4 regions of the Nocardia sp. NPDC057668 genome follow, and region 2 is predicted to be linked to each of the others. Evidence: riboswitches for the same ligand, from Rfam matches in the RefSeq annotation. Region 2 holds a riboswitch; each other region holds the start of a gene.
What was found. Region 2 has a riboswitch for S-adenosylmethionine ahead of ACFVBH_RS34135 (LLM class flavin-dependent oxidoreductase). Riboswitches for the same ligand answer to the same signal wherever they lie in the genome.
Positions count from the first base shown of each region.

Region 1: it holds a riboswitch for S-adenosylmethionine, as region 2 does, so the genes downstream of both, ACFVBH_RS07810 (AfsA-related hotdog domain-containing protein) here and ACFVBH_RS34135 (LLM class flavin-dependent oxidoreductase) in region 2, are expected to answer to the same signal.
Region 3: it holds a riboswitch for S-adenosylmethionine, as region 2 does, so the genes downstream of both, ACFVBH_RS18610 (ABC transporter substrate-binding protein) here and ACFVBH_RS34135 (LLM class flavin-dependent oxidoreductase) in region 2, are expected to answer to the same signal.
Region 4: it holds a riboswitch for S-adenosylmethionine, as region 2 does, so the genes downstream of both, ACFVBH_RS34900 (aminotransferase class V-fold PLP-dependent enzyme) here and ACFVBH_RS34135 (LLM class flavin-dependent oxidoreductase) in region 2, are expected to answer to the same signal.

Region 1 covers NZ_JBHVIC010000001.1:1,693,414-1,696,897, forward strand. The annotation lists gene ACFVBH_RS07805 (HAD-IB family hydrolase) at 1-632, opposite strand, end outside; gene ACFVBH_RS07810 (AfsA-related hotdog domain-containing protein) at 629-1,411, opposite strand; SAM riboswitch class IV at 1,427-1,540, opposite strand; gene ACFVBH_RS07815 (MFS transporter) at 1,697-2,923, opposite strand; gene ACFVBH_RS07820 (FMN-dependent NADH-azoreductase) at 2,901-3,484, opposite strand, start outside.
Region 2 covers NZ_JBHVIC010000007.1:165,022-168,505, forward strand. The annotation lists gene ACFVBH_RS34120 (flavin reductase family protein) at 1-280, shown strand, start outside; gene ACFVBH_RS34125 (hypothetical protein) at 388-537, shown strand; gene ACFVBH_RS34130 (YeiH family protein) at 537-1,715, shown strand; SAM riboswitch class I at 1,795-1,889, shown strand; gene ACFVBH_RS34135 (LLM class flavin-dependent oxidoreductase) at 1,898-2,968, shown strand; gene ACFVBH_RS34140 (ABC transporter substrate-binding protein) at 2,965-3,484, shown strand, end outside.
Region 3 covers NZ_JBHVIC010000002.1:1,327,251-1,330,734, forward strand. The annotation lists gene ACFVBH_RS18605 (ABC transporter permease) at 1-406, opposite strand, end outside; gene ACFVBH_RS18610 (ABC transporter substrate-binding protein) at 411-1,565, opposite strand; SAM riboswitch class IV at 1,600-1,715, opposite strand; gene ACFVBH_RS18615 (HAD family hydrolase) at 1,964-2,608, opposite strand; gene ACFVBH_RS18620 (GNAT family N-acetyltransferase) at 2,721-3,484, shown strand, end outside.
Region 4 covers NZ_JBHVIC010000007.1:348,813-352,296, forward strand. The annotation lists gene ACFVBH_RS34895 (hypothetical protein) at 1-85, shown strand, start outside; gene ACFVBH_RS34900 (aminotransferase class V-fold PLP-dependent enzyme) at 216-1,529, opposite strand; SAM riboswitch class IV at 1,581-1,694, opposite strand; gene ACFVBH_RS34905 (heme oxygenase (biliverdin-producing)) at 1,878-2,537, shown strand; gene ACFVBH_RS34910 (LysE family translocator) at 2,656-3,291, shown strand; gene ACFVBH_RS34915 (flavin reductase family protein) at 3,386-3,484, opposite strand, start outside.

The DNA.
Region 1 (3,484 bases), on a different contig from region 2:
AGCAGGACCGGGTCCTCACCCCGGAAGCCGGCGTGCGCCACGGCCGACAGGAACGGCAGATCACTGGCGTGATCGCCGTACCCGAAGGTGTTCTCGAACTCGATTCCGTGCTCGCGCAGGAACTCCGAGACCGCGTCCGCCTTGGCCGCGCCGATCATGGGACGCAGAACCTCACCGGTCAGCAGGCCGTGATCGTCCACCACCGGGACGGTGGCGATGAGCCGGTCCGCACCCAGCGCCGCGGCGACCGGGGCGATGGCCGCGGCGAACGAACCCGACAGCAGCACGGTCGTCACACCCGATTCCCGATGTGCACGAAGCGCTTCCACCGCATCGGTGTAGTACGCCGCACCGCCGGACTCGAACTCGGCGAACCAGCGCTGACCGGCCTCGGCCAGTTCCGCACCCGGAACCCCGCGATAGGCGCGGTAGTAGTGCCGGTTCACCTCCTCGCGCGGCACACCCGCCGCCGCGCGCTCCTTGATCTCACCGGCGACGCGCGCGTAGCGCGCGCCGTCATCCCCGTGCTCGGCGAGCCAGAAGCGCAGGAACGTGAACATGCTCTTGACGGTGATGAGGGTTTCATCGACGTCGAAGAACGCCGCCGCGCGCACCGGCGCACCGGCGCTCACGCGACCTCGTTCAGGTGCGCGGCGATGGCCTTGGCGGCCTTGTGCCGCTCGATCCGGCTGATGCGATCGTTGGGCAGCGCCGCGTACGCGATGCGGGCGTCGGCGACGTCGTTCCCGGCCTGGCGCACCCGCACCTCGATCGAGAACTCCAGCTTGGCCGGATCCTCGATCGAGATCGGGGTGAGAACCGCGTGCAGGGTGCCCGGCAGCGGGAACAGGAACGAGGTGAAGTTCAGCTCGATGCTATTCCAGACGATGTAGAAATGCTGCTCCGGCCAGCGCCGGCCGTACTCGAGTTCGAACGCCCCGAGGAACAGCTGGCGCACCGCCTCCACGATGACGATGCCCTGCACGTGCTCACCGGTCTGATGATCCAGCAGCAGCTCGTTGTCGCCGTGGATGCGCAGATCGGCACTGAACTCGGTCGCTGAATCCTGAACCAGGTTGGCCAGCAACACATTCGAGTTCTGGTACTTGTGCACCTGATGCCGCGGCGCCGGCTCGGCGACCGCGTCGAGGACTCGCAACCCGGCGGGCGCGTGAATGGCCGCCACGTGCTCGATGTAGTCCAGGTCGTGCCGGGTGATCCCCTGCCCGATCCGAACGATGAGCGGCTCGGCCGCTTCCCGCAATCCCCCGCTCCGCAGCACGGCCACCAGACCGGAGACCGTGAACGCCCGATTGTCCACCGCGAGACCACGGAATCGATCCGCCACCAGCACCACTTCGCGCAGGGTAGCGGTTTCCGGGGTCGCCGAAGAGAGTTGGGCTACAGACATTGTTTCCTCCGAGAGCGAAGACGCTTATGGCGACGCGTTCGCCGCCATCCGGTCGTCACCCGGAGCACCCCGCCGCCACTGGAGGGTTGCCGCCCAGCAAGCCGGGGCTTGTCGCTGGAACTCATGACCGTGATCGAAAACTTATGTGGCACTGCGTATTACCAACAATGATTCAAACCAGCGTGGTCGAAACCAGCTCCGGCGGAACGGGGGACGCCACTGGCCCCCGCCGAAAACCGGTTCCGGCGCGACGCCGAGCCTGCGGTGACATGCACTCGGAGCACCTCAGACCGGAACGGCCGACCGCACCCCGGTCGAGGCGGCGGCGAGCGCCGCGCCCGTCAGCGACAGGACGGCGATGGCCAGGGCAACCGACGAATACCCCCTATGCGCAACAAGATTGGCGACCTGCGGACCCGCGCTCGCACCCAGGAACAACGCGAAGGTGTAGAGCGCGGTGGCCGCTCCCCGGGCCGCACCCGCCTGCGCCGCGATGGCCTGCACGGCGGCGGGCGCCGCCACCGCGATGGCCGCCACGAACACCAGCAGCCAGGCCGCCACCCAGACACCGCCCAGCGGTACCGCGGTGATCGCCGCCGCGATCCCGGCGATGCCGAGCGCACCGATCACCCGGGTCGCCGGCGCGATGACGCCGAGTCTGCCCGCCAGGATCGGCACCGCGACCATCGCGGGAATCGCACTGGCGCGCAACGCCAGCAGCGCGCCGTTGCTCGAACCGACCCCGTCGGGCGGGGTCAGCTGGATACCGGTGTAGATGCCGACGAACGAACCGAGCACGGCCAGGCAGCTGAGATACAGCAGCACCAGCCGAGGCCGGCGCAGCAGGCCGCCGAACGGCGCGAACACCGCGCGCAGCGTCCCGGCCGGACCCGGCGCGGGCGTGTCCGGTGCGATCGACCGCTCCGGCCCCGGTTCGAGCACGAACCGCAGCACGCCCGCCGAGATCGCGAAAGCCAGTGCCCCCGTGACGAATATCGCATGCCAGCCCCACGCGTTGCCCACCAGCTGCGCGAGCACCTGCGCCACCACACCGGCGGCGAGGAAGGAGCTCGTCAGGCAGGTGAGCGCGAAGATTCTGCGTTCGGGAGCGATGCGTTCGGAGAGATAGGCGAAGGCCGCGGGTGCGAAGAACGACGCCGTCAGCCCCTGCACCACCCGCGCCGCCAGGCCGGTTGCCAGGCCCGGGGCCAGCGCCACGATCAGCGAACCGCCCACGGTGGCCAGCAGGCCGCCCACGATCACCGGTCGCCGCCCGAACCGGTCCGAGAGCGGTCCGGTCACGAGAAAGCCCGCGCCGTAGGCCAATCCGAACGCCGTGGTCGTCCAGGTCACCGCGGATCTGGAGGTGTCCCAATCCTGCGCGAGCCGATTCAGCACGGGCAGGACCACATACAGCTGCCCGACCACGAGAATGCCCACCGCGCAGACGGCCCCGACGGTCCGGGCGGCGGGCGCCCAGCGGGCGGGTTCAGTATCCGGCGGCGAGCTCACGCGCGCGCTCCTGTGCCGAGGCGAAGCCCGCCGCCGCGTCCTCGGTCAGAACCGTAGGGGCGAAACGGATCTCGGCGGTGTCCTTGATACCGACGAAGTTCAGCCAGTCCGCCACGAACGGGGTGGCGAAGTCGGAGCCGAACTCCACCGGCACGCCGGGCCGGTGCACGCCGCTGGTGTAGACGGTCACCGCGCGCTTGTCGGTGAGCAGGCCCGAGTAGCCGCTCTGCGAATCGAAGGCGAAGGCCCACCCCGGCTGGGTGACGATGTCGACCCACTGCTTGAAGACGTAGGGCACGCTCGCGTTCCAGATCGGAATGTTCACCACGTACAGGTCCGCGGCCGCGAAGCGGTCGAAGACCGCGCGCGCCCGCTCCCACGCCGCCACCTGCTCGGGCGTCTGCTCCTTTCCGGTGAACAGGGCGAGTTTGGCTTCGGCCGCGTGCGTGCCGAATTCGGGCAGGTTCGCTTCGAACAGGTCGAGGGTGTCGACGGTCAGCTCCGGGTCCCTGGCGAGCAGACCGTCGATGAAAGTCCGGGCCAGCGCCCGGGACTGGCTGA
Region 2 (3,484 bases):
GCTCGGGTTGAGTCTGCTCGGCACCGGGCAGGACCAGGTCGCCAAGGAGCTGAGTTCGCGCTCGGGCGACCGGTTCCGGAGCGTGGATCTGCACACCGGGCACGGCAACGCCGCGTTCGTCGGCGGGGCCACCATCTGGCTGGAAACCTCGGTGCACGAACAGGTTCCGGCGGGCGACCACGCCGTCGTGCTGCTGCGCGTGCATCGACTCAGTACGCATCCGGCCACCGAGCCGCTGGTGTTCCACCAGAGCGGATTCCGCTCGTTGCGATCCGCCTGAGCTGAAACCTGTTCCCGGAAAACCGCCGGTGCTGCACTGAAAAGGCCGGGCGGGAGGCACTTTCGCCCGGACCGAGAAGGTAGTTCGGCGAAAGTGAGAAACCGGTTATGGCACAGGACGAAACCGCCGGGGAGCCGGTCGCGGCGCCGGCCGGCCGATGGTCGTGGCTCAGCGAGGACTGGCTGGCCGTCATCGCCGGGCTGACGCTGCTGACCCTGGTGCTGACCGGCATCCTGCCGGACGGGCTGGTGCCGTGATGAGCGAGACCACCGCGAATACCGCACCGGCGCAACCGGAAGCGGATCCGAAGACCGCCGCGACGACCGAACCCGCGGCTGCTCCACGGGCGGACGAGCTCTCGCGCGGCAACCGCGTCGGCCTGGCCGTCGCGGGCATCGCGGTGGTCGTGCTGCTCGGCGCGATCACCCGCTATCTGGAGGTCAACGTCCCCAAGTGGGCGGTGGACACCCCCTTCGCGAAGATCGCCAAGAGCGTCGAGTTCCCCATCTACGCCATCATTCTCGGCCTGCTGGGCAACGCCCTGCTGTGGAAGCTCGGCCTGCGCGAACGCCTGTCGGCCGGCTTCCGGACCGAGTTCTTCATCAAGACCGGCGTGGTACTGCTCGGCGCGTCGATCAACCTGAAGATCCTGGCCACCGCCGCCGGTCCGGCGATCCTGCAGGCGCTGCTGCTCATCACCACCGTCTTCGGCTTCACCTGGTGGTTCGGCGGCGTGCTCGGCATCGACGATCGGCTGCGCGCACTGCTGGCCTCCGCTGTCTCCATCTGCGGCGTGAGCGCGGCCATCGCGGCGGCGGGCGCGGTGCAGGCCAAGCGCGAGCAGCTGGCGTACGCGGCCTCGATGGTCGTCATCTTCGCGCTGCCGTCCATCTTCCTGCTGCCCTGGCTGGCCGATGTGTTCGGTCTCTCGGACGCGGTGGCGGGCGCCTGGATCGGCGGCAACATCGACACCACGGCGGCGGTCGCGGCGGCGGGCGCGCTGGCGGGTGAGGAATCACTGCAGATCGCGACGATCGTCAAGACCACCCAGAACGCCCTGATCGGCCTGGTCGCCATCGCCCTGACCGCGTACTTCGCGCTGCGGGTCGATCGCACCGGCACCGCCGCGCGCCCCTCGATCGGCGAATTCTGGGCCCGTTTCCCGAAATTCGTGCTGGGCTTCATCGCCGCCTCGGTGATCGGCACCCTGTACGTGCAGTACGCCGACAAGCCCAAGCCGGTCATCGCCACGGTGAACGATCTGCGCACCTGGTTCCTGATCTTCGCCTTCGTCTCCATCGGTCTCGGCTTCTCCGCCAAGGGGATTCGTGAGGCGGGTCCGCGCCCCATCGTGGTCTTCGGCGCCGCGACGCTGGTGAATCTGGCGGTGGGCCTGGGCCTTTCGGTGCTGCTGTTCCACAGCTTCCAGCCCTGATCCCGGACGTCGCCGGCCGGGTTGAATTCACGTTGATCCGGACCGGCGACAGCGGCGGCGAAGCTTCGTAACGTCATCGGCACCATCCAGAGCGACCGAGAGACCTGGCTCGCAGAAGTCGCAGCAACCCCCCGGGCTCCCGGGTGCGGGTGCTTCCGTCAGGACCGATGGAGGACCATTCGATGAAGTTCCTGCTGCTGACGCTGATCACGCACACCCCGGATCCCGTCACCGGCGTCACCGAGACCGCGCGTGCGCGCCTGCGCCGGGTCGTCGACAGCGCGCGCCTGGCCGAGGATCTCGGGTACGACGGCTTCGCGGTGGGGGAACGGCACGAGGACCCCTTCATCTCGGCCGCGCCCCCGGTGGTGCTGAGCCATATCGCCGCCGTCACCTCCCGCATCGCGCTGTTCACCGGCGTCACCACGCTGAGCCTGCTGGATCCGGTGCGCGCCTTCGAGGACTACTCCACCCTGGACAATCTCTCGGACGGCCGCCTGGAGCTGATCATCGGCAAGGGCAACGGGGCCGCGCAGGCCCAGCTGTTCCACGTCACCGTCGATGACCAGTGGGAGCGCAATCGCGAAGGCTACGACCTGTTCCGGCGACTGTGGGACAGCGACAGCGTCACCTGGTCCGGGAAGTTCCGGCCGCCGCTGGCCGCGGCCAAGGCGCTGCCGCGGCCGTTGCAGCCGCGCCTGCGCATCTGGCACGGCAGCGCCACCAGTCACGAGTCCGCGGATTACGCGGCCCAGCACGGTGATCCGCTGTTCTCGGCCAATGTCACCAATCCCGTGCAGCCGTACGCCGAGCTGGTCGCGCACTACCGCGAGCGCTGGGCCGCCTACGGGCACGACCCGGCGCAGGCCCTGGTGGGCGCGGGTACCGCCGGTTTCCTGGTGGCCCGGGATTCGCAGGAGGCCGTGGACGCCTACCGCCCGCTGTTCGCCGCCCGGCAGGCCGCGGCGCGAAAGTTCGATATCCCCATAGTTTTCGACACCGTCGAGGATTTCGTCGAGCGATCCTCGGCCCTGGTCGGCAGTCCCGCGCAGGTGCTGGACAAACTGCACCGCTATCACGAGGCGCTCGGGCACGAGGTGGTTCACCTCAGCGCCGATGGCGACGGTCGCACCGACAAACAGCACCGCGAAAGCCTCGAACTGTTCCAGGCGGAGGTGGCGCCCGAATTGCGCCGCCACATTCCGAGCCGTCCGCTCGGCGCCGATCGCTACCCCTCCGGAGACCCTCGATGAAACGCCCCCTCGCCCTCGTCGGCACCGTAGCCGCCGCCCTGTCCCTCGCCGCGTGCGGTGGGGCCGATGGCGGCAGCGGGGAGCCGTCGGGACCGCCACAGCCCGGCGGCACCCTGCGCTACGGTCTGTCGACGGCCCCGTCCTGCTCGGATCCGGCGCAGTCGGGGACGAATCAGACGATCTACGTGACCCGGCAGATCGTGGATTCGCTGACCGATCAGGATCCCGAGACGGGCAAGATCACGCCGTGGCTGGCCTCGAGCTGGTTCGTCAGCCAGGACGCCAAATCGTTCCGGTTCCAGCTGCGCGAGGGCGTGACCTTCAGCGACGGCACCCCGCTGACCGCGGATTCGGTCGCCAAGAACTTCGATTCCATCGTCGCGCTGGGCGGTGCGAAGGCGCCGCTGGCGGCGAGCTACCTCTCCGGCTACGCCGGCAGCAAGGTCATCGACGCGCGCACCGTGCAGGTGGACTTCAACGCGCCCAATACCCAGTTCCTGCAGGCGACTTCGACGT
Region 3 (3,484 bases), on a different contig from region 2:
TGCCGAACCGGATGCCGCCGACCTGAAAGTTGTTGGTGGGCAACACCTGGGGGAACGGGCGGGTATCCGGCCCGAAGACCAGCGCCACCACGTTCTCCAGGATCAACCCGACCGCCACCGTGGCCAGCAGCGCCGCGATGGCCGGTGCGCGGCGCAGCGGCCGCACCGCCAGCACGTCGATCGCCACCCCGAGCAGCGCGGTGCCGCCGACCACGATCGCCAGGGCGAGCCAGAGCGGCAGCCCCTGCTCGGCGATCAGCCACCAGCCCAGCACCGACCCGAAGGCGAAGATGGCGCCGTGCGCGAAATTGATGACGTTGCTGACCCCGAAGATCAGGGTGATGCCCACGGCGATGAGTGCATACGCATTGCCGTGGACCAGACCCGCTATGAGCGTGTCGAACATGTCGCTACTTGTTGCCGGTCGGCACGAACGCGCCGTTCTTCAGGATCAGCTCGATCGGCTTCACCCCGTTCGGTCGGCGCGTCTGCTGATCGAAAGCGAAAGTGCCCAGGCCGATTCCGTCGAAGTCCTTGACCTCGCGCAGTCCCTTCAGGACGCCCTCGCGGGTCGCGCCGCCGTGCTCGGCCGCCTTGACCAGGACGTTGATCGCGTCGTAGGCGTACACGTTGAAGTCGCCGGGATCGACGTTGAACTTGGCGCGGAACTTCTTCACGAAGTCCACCACCTTGGGGTTGGTGTCCGCGGCGGTGAAGACGCCGTTCACGATGTCACCCTCGGCCGCGGCGCCCGCCAGCGAGATGAACTGCGGGGTGTTCTGGCCGCCGAAGAACTGGCCGCTGTACCCGACGTCGCGCAGCTGCTTGACGATGAGCGCGCCGTCCGGGCCGTAGCCCAGGTGCACGAACGCCTCCGGGTTCGCATCGCGGCCCTTGATCAGCACCGGCCGGAAGTCCTGCGAGTCCGGCAGGATCGGCGAGGAGTAGACGATCTCCACGCCCTTCTCCTTGGCGGACTGCTCGAAGAACTTGAAAGCCTGCTTGCCCCAGTCGGTTTCAAGGTAGACGACCGAGACCTTCTTGGCCTTGGCGGACACCCACTGCGCATTGCGCTCCTGGAAGACGTCCAGGGTGATCGAGGGGCTCCACGAGTAGTCGCCGGCCTTGGTGAAGTCCACCGCGGAGTTCGTGAACCCGTACTGCACCAGCTTGCCGCGGTTGTACACCGGCGACGCCGCGATCGAGGCCGGGGACGAGAAGTCGCCCAGCTCGGCGATGATCGACTCGTCACCCACGAACTTCGTGGCGATCGGCACCGTCTGCTTCGGGTCGGATTGCGAATCCTCCCACTTCAATTCGACTTTCTTGCCGTTGATCCCGCCCGCAGCGTTGATCTCGTCCAGCGCCAGATCGAAACCCTGCTGCCACAGCCGCCCGTACTCGGCCGACGGACCCGATTTCGGCCCGGAAACACCGAAGTACACTGTGCCGCTGTCACTCTCGGATGACCCCCCGCACGCGGACACCAGCCCGGCCACCAGGGCCGCCGACGCGATACCCACCACTACCCGGAGTCGACGCGACCCGGACCACTGCTTACTCATCTGATTCCTCTGAACTCACCGGAACAGCCCGGCCACAACGCGCTTGTGATGCCCGGCGGGCACCACCTGGTCGTCACCCGGGGCACCCCACCGCTGCGCGAGGGTTGCCGATCAGCGAGCCGGGGCTCATCTGTGCTGATACTCGTGACCGTGCGTGCAACGCTAATGAGACGCCCCGCGCGCCGACAGCGTTCGAATCACCGTGAAGCCAAAAGCGCACGCGAACAGCGCTGCGCGGCAGAGATTCCGGGACGTAGGGACACGGCATCCGATCGAATCGCGGGCTCGGATCCCGCCGAGGTCGGATCCGGATGGCAGCGGTACTCGCCGGAGGATTTCGCCCGGCCGGACCGGCCGCTGCGCCGAGCCGAGCACCCGGCGACGCGGTCAGCGCGAGATCAGCGCGACGCCGTCAGATGCGCCTCGAACCAGTCCGGGAACTCGGTGAGATCGGTCAGCACCACGTCCGCGCCCTCGGCGGAGAGTTCTTCGGCCGAATAGGGCCCGGTCGTGACGGCCACCGAGAACGCGGCGGCGGCCTTCGCCCCGCGCACGTCCCCCAGATGATCACCGACATAGATCGACACCCCGTGCGCCCGCAACGCGGTGCCCTTCGCCTCGGCCCACACGTCGCCGACCACCTCGTCGACACCGAGCCCGAGGTGTTCCAGGTGCAGCCGCGCGAAGGACTCCTTCTTGGCGGTGATGACGAGCGTCCTGCCGCCGGCGCGCCGCACCGCCGCCAGCGCCTCGACCACGCCCGGCAGGCGATCGGCGCCCGTGATCGCCAGGTCCGGGTACAGCTCGCGGTAGCGGGCCACCACCCCCGGCACCCGCTCGCTCGGGAACCACTCCGCGGCCTCGATCGCCAGCGGCGGGCCCAGCCGCGAGACCGCCAGCGCGGAATCGACGTGCACGCCCGTCTCGGCGGCGACCGCGTCCCAGACCGCGGCGATACCGGGCCGGGAATCGATCAGCGTCATATCCAGGTCGAACCCGACGACGGGTCCGGACGAGGTGCCGGCGAAAGCAGTGGGGGCCACGCTCCGACCATACGGACCGCACGGTCCGGAGCCGCGTGCGGTGGCCTCGAACTGCCGAATTCGGTTGCCGCCGCGAACTAGGCTCGAAGCCATGCCCAACGATCAGCGATCCCTGTTCTGCAGTGTCGAGCTCGGCGCCCGCATCGAGGGGGTGGAGCGGGACCTGATCACGGCCGGAGCGACGGCCGCGGCGGACAGGCTCGGCGCGGACAGCGGTTTCCTCGTCCCGGTGGCCGGCGGCGTCGCGGCCTTCGCCGAACCCGGCTCGCCGCTGAACAAGGTCGCGGGCCTGGGCTTCGACGGCGTTCCGAGTGCGGACGAGTTCGAGGCGCTGGAAAAGCGATTCGCGGAGCGGGACACCCCGGTACAGGTGGAGCTCGCCCACCTCGCCGACCCGGCCATCGGCGAGTTCCTCACCGCGCGCGGATACCGGCTGCTGGGATTCGAGAACGTCCTCGGCATCGACCTGCGCGGCGTAACCGCCGCCGTCACCCCGCCCGAGATCGCCATCCGCCCGAGCGGGGACGACGAATTCGATACCTGGCTCGACGTCGTCGCCGACGGCTTCGCCCAGCCCGACACCCAGGGCGTCGCCTCGCACGAGGAGTTCCCGCGCGAGATCATCGCCCGGGCCATGCGCGACCTCACCGGCGCGGCGGGTGTCCAGCGCTACATCGCCCTCTACAACGGGCAGCTCGCGGGCGCGGCCAGCCTGCGCATGTCGCACGGCGTAGCCCAATTGACCGGTGCGGCAACGCTGCTCGCCCACCGCCGTAAGGGCGTGCAATCCACCCTGCTCACCAACCGCCTCACCATGGCCGCCGCCGCGGGCTGCGACATCGCCGTCATCACGACCCAGCCCGGCTCCAAATCCCA
Region 4 (3,484 bases), 180 kb from region 2:
GCAGGACGATCTCGATCTGCTGAACGCCGTGGGCGACGACGACCCGGTGGTGGAGGAGCTCGCCGCGCGGTACCTGGTGCCGTAGCGCGATCATCGGCGGATCGGATCGCGGTGCACCCGCGATCTCGAACCGGTCCTGTTCCCGGTGGCCGTGATTCACGCGCCGCGCGCGGTCGCACCGAATCCGACTTCGATGCGACCGCACGGCCGGGACGTCAGAACCCGCAGGGCGCCGCGCCCGCGTCGGTGGCGGCGAAGGGGCGGGTTTCGGGGGCGGGGTTCCACTGGCCGTCGGTCTCGGCGTAGTCCCAGCTCGGACCCTTGTGGACGAGTGTGGATATCGCGTCCACGAGGCGATCGACATCGGTCGCGGTGGTGCCGAGCCCGATGCTGGCCCGCAGCGCCGCGTCCACGCCGAGGCGGGCCAGCAGCGGGTGGGCGCAGAACCGCCCGTCGCGCACCCCGATGCCGTGTTCGGCCGACAGATACGCCGCGACCCGGCCGGGTTCGAAGCCGTCCACGGTGAACGCGACGATGCCTACCGCGTCGGCGCTGTCCCGCCAGATCCGCAGGAAGTTCACGCCCGGAACGGTTTTCAGGCCGTAGCGCAGCCGGTGCGTGAGGTACCGCTCGTGCTCGAGCACCTCGGTCTCGTCCAGGCTCGCCAGGGCGTCGCAGGCCGCCGCCAGCGCGGCCACGCCCAGGACGTTGGGCGACCCGGCCTCGTGGCGCTGCGGGGCGGGCGCCCACTCCACGCCGTCCGCGCTGACCGCGCGCACCGCACCGCCGCCGGCCAGGTACGGCTCGGCCGCGTCGAGCCAGTCGCGGCGGCCGACCAGCACGCCCGCGCCGAACGGCGCGTACGCCTTGTGCCCGGAGAAGGCCAGGTAGTCGATGCCCGCGGCGCGCAGGTCGATGCGCCGGTGCGGGGCCAGCTGTGCGGCGTCCACCAGGATGCGGGTCCCGCACTGATGCGCGATCCAGGCCAGCCGCTCGAGCGGGAGCAGTTCGCCGGTCACATTGGACGCGCCCGTGATCGCCAGCAGCGCTGCGGGTTTGGCGCAGAGTTCGGCGACCACGCGCTGAATGGTCTCCTCGACGGTGTCCGCGGCGGGCACCACCCGGCGGCCGTGCCGGGTCCACGGCAGGAAGTTGGCGTGGTGCTCGACATCGAGCACCACGGTGTCACCGGGCACGCAGGCGGCGAGCAGGTTCAGCGCGTCGGTGGTGTTGCGGGTGAACACCACGACCTGGTCGTCGTCGGCGTTGAGGAAGCGGGCGACCGAACCCCGCGCGGCCTCGTAGCAGTCGGTGGAGATGCGCGAGGCGTAGCCCGCGCCGCGGTGCACGCTGGCGTAGTACGGCAGCAGCGCCGCGACGCGGTCGGTGACCTGCGCCAAAGCCGGTGCGCTGGCGGCGTAGTCGAAGTTGGCGTAGCCGGTCTCGCCACCTTGGACGAGGGGAACCCGCAGGTCGCAACCGGAGACGGTGGCGAGCGGGGCACAGGAGCGGTCGGCGAATGCAGTCATCACGAAATCCCATCGGGGCAAGGGACGCGCGATCAGAAATGGGTGATCGAGAGTCCGCGCTTGCCGCGCCCGGTCGGGCGGCGGCCCGGTCGTCACCTGGAGCACCCCACCGCGGAGGAGGGTTGCCGACCAGCTAGCCAGGGCTTTGCGCTGGTACTCATGACCTGATTGAGAAGGCTGGCAGACGTTCGGCGGGATTGTCAAGCCCTTCCGGAAAATCATCCGAAAGTTGGAAGGGCAGGGGCGGAAAGGTCGAATCGCGAGAACGTTGCTGACCCGTACAGTCGATGTAGAAGTTAGGGTAGCCAAAGTAGTGCGCCCTGGGAGTTGAAGCGAGGATGCTCGATCATGTTGGAGACCAGCACACCGTTCTCGACGCTCATCCGCACCGCGACCGAGCAGCAGCACGCCGAGGCGGAGCATTCCACGTTCATGCGCGACCTGCTCACCGGTCAGCTGGGCGTCGAGGCGTTCTACCGGTACACCTCGCAGCTGTGGTTCGTCTACGAGGCACTCGAAAAGGACACGGCCGCACTGGCTTCGGACCCCGCGGCGGGTCCGTTCATCCGCCCGGAACTGGCGCGCCTGGCCGCGCTGGAGACCGATCTCGCCCATCTGGGCGGCCCGAACTGGCGCGATGAGCTGACCGCGCTGCCCGCCACCGCCGCCTACGCGGCCCGGGTGCGCGAATGCGCGCAGACCTGGCCCGCCGGCTACGTGGTGCATCACTACACCCGCTACCTGGGCGATCTCTCGGGCGGCCAGGTCATTCGCGGTACCGCCGAGAAGCTGTGGAACCTGCCCAAGAAGGGCGACGGCGTGCGGTTCTACGTCTTCGACGAGATCGCCAATCCGGCCGCCTTCAAGCGCGAGTACCGGGCGAGCCTGGACGCGCTGCCGCTGGCCGGCGACGAGGTCGAGCGCGTGCTGGACGAGGCCCGCCTCGCCTTCTCCCTGAACACCGACGTGTTCCGTGAACTGGGCACGGAATTCGGCGCGCGAATCTGAATTCCGGACGCCCGGAAGGCCGCCGGCCCGTTTCATCAGGGCGGACGGCGGCCCGCGCCGAGCTCACCCATGGCGGTATTCCCTTGCATTCACCCCGGTGATGCGCTGCCATGGGTGAGTGAGTCCCGCTCTGCTGCTGAGCTTTATCGGGTTGTGCGTGCTGCTGGCCCTGACCCCCGGTCCGGACACCTTCCTGGTGCTGCGCTACGCCATGGCCGGGCCGCGCCCGGCGATCGCGGCCGCGGCGGGTTCGGCGGCGGGCGGCATAGTCTGGGCGCTGGTGGTGGCTGCGGGCGTCGCGGCGCTGCTGGAACAGTCGGCCACCGCGTATCGCGCGCTGAAGGTGATCGGCGGAATCTACCTGGTGTACTTGGGCGTTCGGGCGCTGCTCGCGCACAGGCGGGCCCGGCGGGAGGCGGAGTCCGAACTCGCGCAGGCCGCCCCGCAGGGCCGTGCGGCGTCGATTCGCTCGGCATTCGCCGCCGGTTTGCTGTCCTGCGTGCTGAACCCGAAGGTCGGGCTTTTCTATCTCGCGGTGCTGCCGCAGTTCCTCACCGAGGTGACGTTCGCGAACACCCTGGCCCTGGGCGCCATCGAATCCGTCATCGCCGCAATCGAAATGGTGCTGCTGGCCATGGCGGCCGCGCGGGCGGTGGAACTGCTGAAGCGACCGCGGGTGCGGGACCGGCTGGAGCAGTTGAGCGCGGGAATTCTCGCGGCCCTGGGCGTGGGCACCGCGGCCTCGGCGACCTAGGGCACCCGAACGGCCTCGCGACCCGGTGCACCCGCACGGTGGCGGCGGTTCAGCGCACCGGCGTGGCGGCGACCCGCCACGGCGCGGCTCGAAATCAGTCCGCGATCTCCGCACGGTGATATGCCCCGTCGTAGTACACCAGCGGCCCGACCGCGGGCGCGTCCTCGGTGTTGTCGTGCACCCGCGTGACGAG